DNA from 3 places in the Streptomyces sp. NPDC079167 genome. Region 2 is predicted to be linked to each of the others. Evidence: riboswitches for the same ligand, from Rfam matches in the RefSeq annotation. Region 2 holds a riboswitch; each other region holds the start of a gene.

Evidence for each region. A riboswitch is a leader RNA that binds a small molecule or an ion and turns the genes downstream of it on or off. The one in region 2 is predicted to bind cyclic di-AMP.
Region 1: linked by a shared signal. The riboswitch ahead of AB0P41_RS09840 (M23 family metallopeptidase) and the one ahead of AB0P41_RS21825 (transglycosylase family protein) in region 2 are both predicted to bind cyclic di-AMP.
Region 3: linked by a shared signal. The riboswitch ahead of AB0P41_RS28455 (M23 family metallopeptidase) and the one ahead of AB0P41_RS21825 (transglycosylase family protein) in region 2 are both predicted to bind cyclic di-AMP.

Annotation. Positions count from the first base shown of each region.
Region 1 is NZ_JBFBLO010000003.1:469,943-473,191, forward strand. It holds gene AB0P41_RS09835 (PP2C family protein-serine/threonine phosphatase) at 1-845, shown strand, start outside; cyclic di-AMP (ydaO/yuaA leader) riboswitch at 1,079-1,231, shown strand; gene AB0P41_RS09840 (M23 family metallopeptidase) at 1,243-2,283, shown strand; gene AB0P41_RS09845 (aldo/keto reductase) at 2,576-3,249, shown strand, end outside.
Region 2 is NZ_JBFBLO010000010.1:105,640-108,888, reverse strand. It holds gene AB0P41_RS21830 (transglycosylase family protein) at 10-990, shown strand; cyclic di-AMP (ydaO/yuaA leader) riboswitch at 1,281-1,452, shown strand; gene AB0P41_RS21825 (transglycosylase family protein) at 1,453-2,151, shown strand; gene eno (phosphopyruvate hydratase) at 2,513-3,249, shown strand, end outside.
Region 3 is NZ_JBFBLO010000016.1:61,061-64,309, reverse strand. It holds gene AB0P41_RS28460 (pitrilysin family protein) at 1-1,180, shown strand, start outside; cyclic di-AMP (ydaO/yuaA leader) riboswitch at 1,372-1,540, shown strand; gene AB0P41_RS28455 (M23 family metallopeptidase) at 1,553-2,344, shown strand; gene AB0P41_RS28450 (GntR family transcriptional regulator) at 2,568-3,249, shown strand, end outside.

The DNA.
Region 1 (3,249 bases), on a different contig from region 2:
CCCTCGTCATCAATCGCGTCGTGCGTCGCAGGAACGAGCAGCTGGCCTCGGCGAGGGTGATCGCGGAGACCGCCATGCGCGCGGTGCTCCCGACGCCCGAGGACCGGATCGGCGGACTGCAGGTCGCAGCGCGGTACGAGGCGGCCCAGGCGGACGAGTTCGTCGGCGGCGACCTGTTCGCCGTCGCGGACACGCCGTACGGGGTGCGTCTGGTCCTCGGGGACGTACGGGGCAAGGGGCTCGACGCGGTGGCCGCGGTGGCCGTCGTGATCGGGGCGTTCCGGGAGGCCGCCGAGCAGGAGAGGTCGCTGGAGGGGGTCGTCCAGCGGCTGGAGCGGGCGCTGGCACGTGAGGGCTCGCGACGGGGCGGGCTCGACTCCATGGAGGGGTTCGTCACCGCCGTCGTCGCGGAGATCCCGTCGGGCGCGGACGTCCTGAGGATCGTCAACCGCGGACACCCCGAGCCGCTCGTCCTGCACGAGGACGGGACGCTCGACGTGCTGGCGCCGAAGGCTCCCGCGCTGCCGCTCGGGATGGGGCTGGACGCGTGGCCGGACCGGGCGGACGAGTGGACGCTGCCGGCCGGGTCGATGTTCCTGGCGTTCACCGACGGGCTCTCCGAGGCGCGGGACGCGAAGGGTGTCTTCTACGACCCGGCCGCGCGGCTGCGTGGCCGGCTCTTCCCCGGGCCCGAGGAACTGCTGTCCGCGCTCACCGATGACGTACGCCTCCACACCGGTGGCCGGTCGACGGACGACCTGGCGCTGCTCGCGGTCGGCCGTCCGGCGCGGGGGCAGCAGGAGCGGCGGACGACGGTGAAGATCGTGGGGCGGGACCGTGGATGACCGGTTGCGACCGTCGGTAGTCGAGAGACCTCGCTCCGCGTAACATTTGACGAACCGTCAGAAACTATCGGCTGGATGAGGGGCGCTCAACTCGCCCGTTTGCGCCCGTTTGACCCCTGAAAGTCCAGGCCAAGACGCTGACCGATCTATGGGAACAGCTTGGAATCGGACCCGGGTGTCTATTAACGTTCGATAACGCAGCGCGGTTGTACCCGCCGTCGCAAGAGACGGCACCGTGCGCAGCGCCGAATTCCGCAAGGGAACCGGGGAACCACCTACATGGGGTGAATCGGACACCTGTGTCTCGCGAGGGACGAAGGGGTCCGTAGGAGACCTTCCTGCTCCGAACCCGTCAGCTAACCCGGTAGGCGAGAAGGAAGGAAAGGAGTGCGCCCACGTGGCGTCCAATCAGCCTGCCCCCGAGGCCCCGTCATCCTTCAGGACCGACAGCCTCGGTGATGAGGACAGGACTTGGGATGAATGGAACCCCACCGCGGAGTCCGTCCGTCCCGTACGCGGCCGGCACCGCGTAGCCAAGCAGCGCGGCCTCGCCCGTAGCTCCACCGTCCTCGGTGTCGGCGTCATCGCGGCCGTCGGAGCGGGTGGCATGGCCACCGCGCAGAGCAAGCCGCCGGTCTCCATTTCTCTTCCCGATTCCATCGCGGACAATCTCCCTGACGCCAAGTCCCTTCCCGGCGTGGGCGCGTTCATGTCCGGTGACTCCGACTCGGACAACGAGACGGTCGCCGCGTCCGCCCCGCTGACCAGCGCGGGCATCACCGCCGCCGAGGCCGAGCAGGGCACCACCGACGCGGGAGAGGCGCTCCGCGCGCGCATCCTCCAGCAGGCCGAGCAGCAGCAGGCCGGAGCCGAGGCCGAGGCCAAGGCGGCGCAGGAGCAGGCGGCGGCCGAGGCTGCCGCGGCCGAGGCGGCGAAGCAGCAGAGCGAGGCGGAGGCGAAGGCCGCCGCGAAGAAGAAGGCGGCCGAAGAGGCGGCGAAGAAGAAGGCCGAGGCCGAGCGCCTCGCCAAGCTCGCCGCCAGCTACGCCATCCCGACCTCCTCGTACACCATCACCTCGACCTACGGGCAGTCCGGCTCGATGTGGTCGTCCGGTCACCACACCGGGCTGGACTTCGCGGCTCCGACCGGCACGCCGGTCAAGGCCGTGCACAGCGGCACCGTGAAGTCGGCCGGCTGGTCGGGCTCGTACGGCTACCGCACGGTCCTGGAGCTCGATGACGGCACGGAGATCTGGTACTGCCACCAGTCCTCGATGGACGTCACCGCCGGACAGAAGGTCACCACCGGCGAGACCATCGGCCGCGTCGGCGCCACCGGCAACGTGACCGGGCCGCACCTCCACCTGGAGGTCCACACCCCGGACGGCACCGGCATCGACCCGATGGGGTGGCTGGGCAGCAAGGGCCTCTCGGTCTGACCCGGATCGGACGCTGACCGATCCCGATCGGATGGCGACTGATCCTGGTCGCACCGGCTGATCGAGCCGACTGATCCTGTTCGGACGCTGACGCCGCACGCGGCGCACCGGAACCCCGGCGGCCCTGACGCACAACCCCCCGACGTCAGGGCCGCCGGTCTGTCCGAGGGCCGTCGTCCGGGCGTAAGCCGGTCTGCCCGGGGCCGTCGTCCGGCCGTAAGCCGGGCTGCCCGGGGCCGTCATCCGGGCGGTAAACGGAATAGTCGCCTCAGGCGGCTCGTTGTCCCCGGGTATGACTTCTCTGCGCCCGCTCGGCTCCTCGAGCCTTCAGGTCTTCCCCCTCGCCCTCGGCGGCAACGTCTTCGGCTGGACGGCCGACGAGGACGGCACCTTCGCCGTCCTCGACGCGTACGTGGCGGCCGGTGGCAACTTCATCGACACCGCCGACTCCTACTCCGCCTGGGTCCCGGGCAACGAGGGCGGTGAGTCGGAGACCCTCATCGGCAAGTGGCTGGCGGCCCGCTCCCGCCGCGACGACGTCGTCGTCGCCACGAAGGTCGGCGCCCATCCGGCGTACAAGGGGCTCTCGGCCACCACGATCAAGGAGGCGGCCGAGGCGTCCCTGCGCCGGCTCGGCACCGACCACATCGACCTCTACTACACGCACTTCGACGACGAGAGCGTCCCCGTCGAGGAGATCATCACCGCGCTCGACCAGCTGGTGAAGGCGGGCACGGTCCGGGAGATCGCCGCTTCCAACATCAGCCCCGAGCGGCTCCAGGCCTCCCTGGACTTCTCCGAGCGGGAGGGCCTCGCCCGCTACGTGGCGCTGCAGCCGCACTACAACCTCGTCTCACGCGACACCTACGAGGGCGCGCTCCAGGACACGGCGGCCGCCGCCGGTCTCGCCGCCGTCCCCTACTTCGCCCTCGCCTCGGGTTTCCTCACCGGCAAGTACCGGCCGGG
Region 2 (3,249 bases):
GGCAATCCCATGGGCTCCGCGACCGGCAGACACCGTCGCCCTCGCCAGGCACCCGCCATCGTCGTCGCCGCAGGCGTCACCGGATCGGCCATTGCCATCCCGCTGCTCAGCGCGGGCGGCGCCCAGGCCGCTGACGCGTCGACCTGGGACCGGGTCGCCGAGTGCGAGAGCGGCGGCATGTGGAGTGCCGACCTCGGCAACGGCTACTACGGCGGCCTGCAGCTCTCCGAGGACACCTGGTCGGCCTACGGCGGCACGGCGTACGCGCCGCGCGCCGACCTCGCCAGCCGCTCGCAGCAGATCGCGGTCGCGGAGAAGGTGCTGGACGACAAGGGGCCGCAGGCGTGGGCCAGCTGCTCGGTGATCTCCGGGCTCTCCCTGGACGAGGGACTGCCCGGCGTGGACCCGGGCGGTGAGGAGTCCGCCGAGCCCTCCGCCGAGCCCTCGGATTCCGCGACGCCGTCCGGGACGCCTTCCTCCGAGGCGACGGACCCGGCGGACGGCTCGGACGACGCCGCCGGCTCGCAGGACTCCGACGCGAAGGGCGAGGCCGGCCAGGACGCGTCCGACGGTAGGTCGGACAAGGGCGAAGAGGGTGGCGCGACGCCGTCCGCCACTCCGTCCCCCGAGGCCCCCGAGGCGTCCGGCGCCACGGACGACGAAGGGGCGAAGGGCGGCAAGCACCGCGGCACGCCGGCCCCCGAGGCGAGCGCCGAGCCGGGCGAGGCCGACGGGCGCGAGTCCGGCCGCCACGCCTCGCGCGGTGAATCCGACGCGCGTCAGGGCGCGGAGGGGGCGTACACCGTGCGCGAGGGCGACAGCCTCTGGGCGATCGCCGACGCGCAGGAGCTTCCCGGCGGCTGGACCGCGCTCTACGCGGACAACAAGGACGAGCTGGGCTCCGACCCGGATCTGATCCTTCCCGGCCAGACCCTCGACCTCGGGCAGGAAGCGCGGGGCAGCGAGGCGGAGACCGCCGCCGCCAACTGATCAAAAGCGTGAAAACACCCCGAAAACGGGGGCAGTTCAGAGGCCTATGTCCACTTATGCGTAAGTGAGACATGGGTCTCTTTGCTTCAACTGGCGCGCCCGGCCCGTCCGCTCCGTCCATATTGGCTCCGACCTGCGAAAACGGCACTCGCCATCGAGCCGTTACGGGCTGATTAGCCGTTATGTCCATCTTTGAATGTGGGGGTTGCGTGTGTTTACGGTCGGAGCCGCTCGCACCGCGGGCACCTTCGACCGTCACGCCGAATCCTGCCGTCGGCCGAAGGGAACCGACGCGTAAAGCGCCGTAGGCAGGAGCGGGGGACCCAGGTAAGTGCCGGACCCGGCCGTCGGAAGACGGGCGGAGACCCGGCTGGGGGTGAAGTCGTCCGAGAGTGCGGGCGACCGGGCAACTCACAGGCCCGAACCCGACAGCTCACCTCGTAGGCGTCGGTGAGGAGAACCATGCTGCTTTCCAGCAAGGGCAAGCACCGTCGCCCGTCCAAGGCCGTCCGTGTCGCGACCCTGGCCGGTGTCGCCGGTGCCGCCGTCGCCGTACCGCTGATGGGCGCGACCGGCGCCTCCGCCGCCTCCGTCGCCACCTGGGACGCCGTCGCCCAGTGCGAGTCGGGCGGCAACTGGTCCATCAACACCGGCAACGGCTACTACGGCGGCCTGCAGTTCTCGCAGTCCAGCTGGGCCGCAGCCGGCGGCACCCAGTACGCCTCCCGCGCCGACCTGGCCACCAAGGACCAGCAGATAGCCGCGGCCGAGAAGCTCCTCGACCTCCAGGGCCCGGGTGCCTGGGCCTGCGCCGGCGCCGGCGGCCTGACGAACGACGGTGTGGACCCGGGCGTCGACACCGGCTCCGGCTCCGGGAAGAACGGCGACACGGCCCCGCAGGCCGCGCCGGAGCGCAAGGCCGAGCAGCCCACCACGCGCAGCGAGAAGCGTGAGGCCCCGGCGAAGACCGTCACCACCCCGACCGGCGAGAAGGTCGAGAAGGGTGACGGCGAGTACAAGGTGAAGTCCGGCGACACCCTCAGCAAGATCGCCGACGCGGAGAAGGTCAAGGGCGGCTGGCAGAAGCTGTTCAAGCTGAACGACGACATCGTCGACGAGGCCGACCTGATCTTCCCGGGTCAGCAGCTCCACCTGAAGTAACCGGCATCCGGGTGGCCGGCACCTGAAGCGGTCGGTGCCTGGAGCAGTCGTAGTGAACCGGGGTCTTCCTCCTGCCCCGGAGCCCGGCCCGGCGCGCAGACCCCCCGCGCGCCGGGCCGGGGCCGTGTCCGGACCCCTGACGGGGTGCCGGCTCGGGCTCCCCGTAAGAGTGAGTGTTCAACTGTTGTGGTTACTCGTCAGTAGAATTCTGGAGCTTTGCCCGGAATGCAGGCCCTTGGGTCCTTTTTCGTCCCAGGGGACGGGCGGACGGCCGACGGAGCGCGCCGAGCCGGTTAGGCTCGTGGCGCAAGGCCACAGTGACCCTGCACAACCAGTGTCAGATCCCAGAAGGAGATGCCTCGTGCCGTCCATCGACGTCGTCGTAGCCAGGGAAATCCTCGACTCCCGGGGCAACCCCACGGTCGAGGTCGAGGTTGGCCTCGACGACGGCAGCACGGGACGTGCTGCTGTTCCGTCCGGCGCCTCCACCGGTGCGTTCGAGGCCATCGAGCTTCGCGACGGTGACCCCAACCGCTACCAGGGCAAGGGCGTCGAGAAGGCCGTCCTCGCCGTGATCGAGCAGATCGGCCCGGAGCTCGTCGGTTACGACGCCACCGAGCAGCGCCTCATCGACCAGGCGATGTTCGACCTGGACGCGACCGAGAACAAGGGCTCCCTCGGCGCCAACGCCATCCTCGGTGTCTCGCTGGCCGTGGCGCACGCCGCGTCCGAGGCCTCCGACCTCCCGCTGTTCCGCTACCTCGGCGGCCCGAACGCGCACCTGCTGCCCGTTCCGATGATGAACATCCTGAACGGCGGCTCGCACGCCGACTCCAACGTGGACATCCAGGAGTTCATGATCGCGCCGATCGGCGCCGAGTCCTTCTCCGAGGCCCTGCGCTGGGGTGCGGAGATCTACCACACGCTGAAGAAGGTCCTGAAGACCAAGGGCCTGTCCACCGGTCTCGGTGACGAGGGCGGCTTCGCCCCCAACCTCGAGTCCAACCGTGCCGCCCTCGACCTCATCCTCGAGGCCGTCAAGGAGGCCGGTTACGTCCCGGGCCGCGACATCGCGCTCGCGCTCGACGTCGCCGCGTC
Region 3 (3,249 bases), on a different contig from region 2:
CGCGCTGTCCGAGGGCACGGACAAGCACTCCGCCGAGGAGTTCGCCGCCGAGCTGGAGCGGTGCGGCGCCACGCTGGACGCCCACGCGGACCACCCGGGTGTCCGCGTCTCCCTGGAGGTACCGGTCTCCCGGCTGACCAAGGCCCTCGGACTGGTGGCGGAGGCTCTGCGGGCCCCGGCCTTCGCGGAGGGCGAGATCGAGCGTCTGGTGGGCAACCGCCTCGACGAGATCCCGCACGAGCAGGCCAACCCGGCCCGGCGCGCGGCCAAGCAGCTCTCCAAGGAGCTCTTCCCCGCCACCGCGCGGATGTCGCGTCCTCGGCAGGGCACCGAGGAGACGGTCCGGCGGATCGACGCCGCCGCCGTACGCGCCTTCTACGACGCCCATGTCCGCCCGTCCACGGCGACGGCGGTCGTCGTCGGTGACCTCACCGACGTGGACCTGGACGCGCTGCTCTCCGAGACCGTCGGTGACTGGTCGGGCGATGCCGGCCAGGCCCGGCCCGTGCCCCCGATCACCGCGGACGACACCGGCCGTGTGGTCATCGTGGACCGTCCCGGAGCCGTGCAGACGCAACTGCTGATCGGCCGGATCGGCGCCGACCGGCACGACAGCGTGTGGCCCGCCCAGGTCCTCGGCACGTACTGCCTGGGAGGCACTCTGACCTCCCGGCTGGACCGTGTGCTGCGCGAGGAGAAGGGCTACACCTACGGCGTCCGTGCCTTCGGGCAGGTGCTGCGCTCGACGGCGCCGGGTTCCTCGTCCGGTGCGGCGGGCGCCGCGATGCTCGCCATCAGCGGCTCCGTCGACACCGAGTCCACCGGCCCCGCGCTGGACGACCTCTGGAAGGTCCTGCGCACCCTGGCGGCCGAGGGGCTCACCGACGCCGAGCGGGAGACCGCCGTGCAGAACCTCGTGGGCGTCGCCCCGCTCAAGTACGAGACGGCGGCCTCCGTCGCGGGCACCCTGGCCGACCAGGTGGAGCAGCACCTCCCGGACGACTACCAGGCGAAGCTGTACGCACGCCTGGCCGACACCGGCACGGTCGAGGCGACCGCCGCCGTGGTCAACGCGTTCCCGGTCGACCGGCTGGTCACCGTCCTGGTCGGGGACGCCGCTCAGATCAAGGAGCCCGTGGAGGCGCTCGGTATCGGTGAGGTGTCGGTCGTCAGCGGCTGACAGAACCGGACATGACGGACCCCGGCGGGTGTACTCCCGCCGGGGTTCTGTCATTTGTCCGGATTGCCAATAAAGTCGCGCTTTGCCCTGTGGGATGTGCGACAAAAGGCCCTTTCCGTTTGGCGGGGGAAAGGCTCCCGATCTAGCGTCGGCGCGGCTGTCCGCCGGACGATTGCCGCGCCCGCGGCGCCGGACAGCCATCGCCGAGTCCCCGTCAGGCGCGAGCCTGGGGAGCCGGGGACCCATGAAGTCCCTGGGGTGAATCGGATCCCTGCACCTCGTCGGAGGCTCAGGGGCCCGTAGGAGACCTTCCTGCTCCGAACCCGTCAGCTAACCCGGTAGGCGAGAAGGAAGGAAAGGACCAGCCCCTCCATGGCGTTCATCCGTGCCACCGGGAAGCACCGTGCCCCGAGCCGCCTGACGCGCAAGAGCGCCAAGGTCGCCGGCGTCGCCGCCCTGGCCACCACCGGCGTACTCGGTGCCACGGCCTCCCCGGCCCTCGCCGCGGACTCCGAGGTCACCGCGGGCAGCACCGGCCTGACCCAGACGGTCGCCCTCGACACCACCCTCGCCGCCCAGATCGAGGCTCAGGCGAAGGCACAGAAGCACCAGGCCGACGTCGCGGCGAAGGCCGCGGCCGAAGCGAAGGCCAAGGCGAAGGCGAAGGCCGAGGCCAAGCGCAAGGCGGAGGCCCGCGCCGAGGAGGCCCGCAAGGAGAAGGCGCGCGCCGCCCGCGCCGCCGAACGCGCCCGGCTCAACGCCTTCCACCTCCCCGTCGCCGGTTCCCACGTCACCACCGGCTACAAGTCCGGTGGCGCGCTCTGGTCCTCCGGCTCCCACTCCGGCGTGGACTTCCAGGCCGCGTCCGGCAGCTCGGTCGTCGCGGTCGGCGCCGGTACGGTCGTCGAGGCCGGCTGGGGCGGCGCCTACGGCAACAACATCGTGCTCAGGATGAAGGACGGCACGTACACCCAGTACGGCCACCTCTCCTCGATCGGCGTCTCCGTCGGCCAGAGCGTCGGCTCCGGCGAGCAGATCGGCCTCTCCGGGTCGACCGGCAACTCCACCGGGCCGCACCTGCACTTCGAGGCCCGGACCACCCCCGAGTACGGCTCGGACATGGACCCCGTCGCCTACCTCCGCGCCCACGGGGTCCAGGTCTGACCCCACGCGCACCGCGATCTGCGTCGAAGGCCCCGGCACCCGCCGGGGCCTTCGACGTGTTCCGGGGGCCGGACGCGTGCCGAAGCCCCCGCGGAAGTGCTCCCAGGCCAAAAGGTATCCATGGATTCCACCCTGCCATCGGAAATTCCGGCCGGTTGCAATAGAGTCACAGAACAGGCGTCGATCGGCCGCGTTTCGCGGGGATTAAGGCGGAGGTTCGGACATGCGCATTCCCGCGCATTCGGTATGCACGGCAATCCGTGACGACATCGTCTCCGGTGTCTTCGCACGCGGCAGCCGCCTCACCGAAGAGGTGCTCGCGCGTCGCTACGGCGTCTCCCGCGTCCCCGTACGCGAGGCGCTGCGCACCCTGGAGTCCGAAGGCTTCGTCGTCACCCGCCGGCACGCGGGCGCCTGTGTCGCCGAGCCCACCGAGCAGGAGGCGGCCGACCTCCTGGAGATGCGGATGCTCCTGGAGCCCCTCGGCGCCGCGCGCGCCGCACAGCGCCGCACCGAGGCACATCTCAAGGTGCTCCGCGGCCTGGTCAGACTGGGTCAGGAACGGGTGCGCCGGGGCGAGGGGGAGGATCTGCGCTCCCTGGGGAGCTGGTTCCACGAGACGCTGGCGCAGGCCTCGGGGAGCCCCGCGCTGATCGCTCTGCTCACCCAGCTACGGCACAAGATCGCCTGGATGTACGCGGTCGAGCAGCCGGTCCGCCCCGCGGACTCCTGGGCCGAGCACGGTGCTCTGGTCGACGCCGTGGCCCGCCGCGACCCGGAGCGGGCCAGGGCGCTCGCCGCCCAGCACGCCGAGCGGGCGACAGCGGCCCACCGGCTGCGGCGTGCGCCGGGGCACACGCCCGGCCAGGCGCGGGTGAGGACTTCGCAACACCCCGTAAACATCG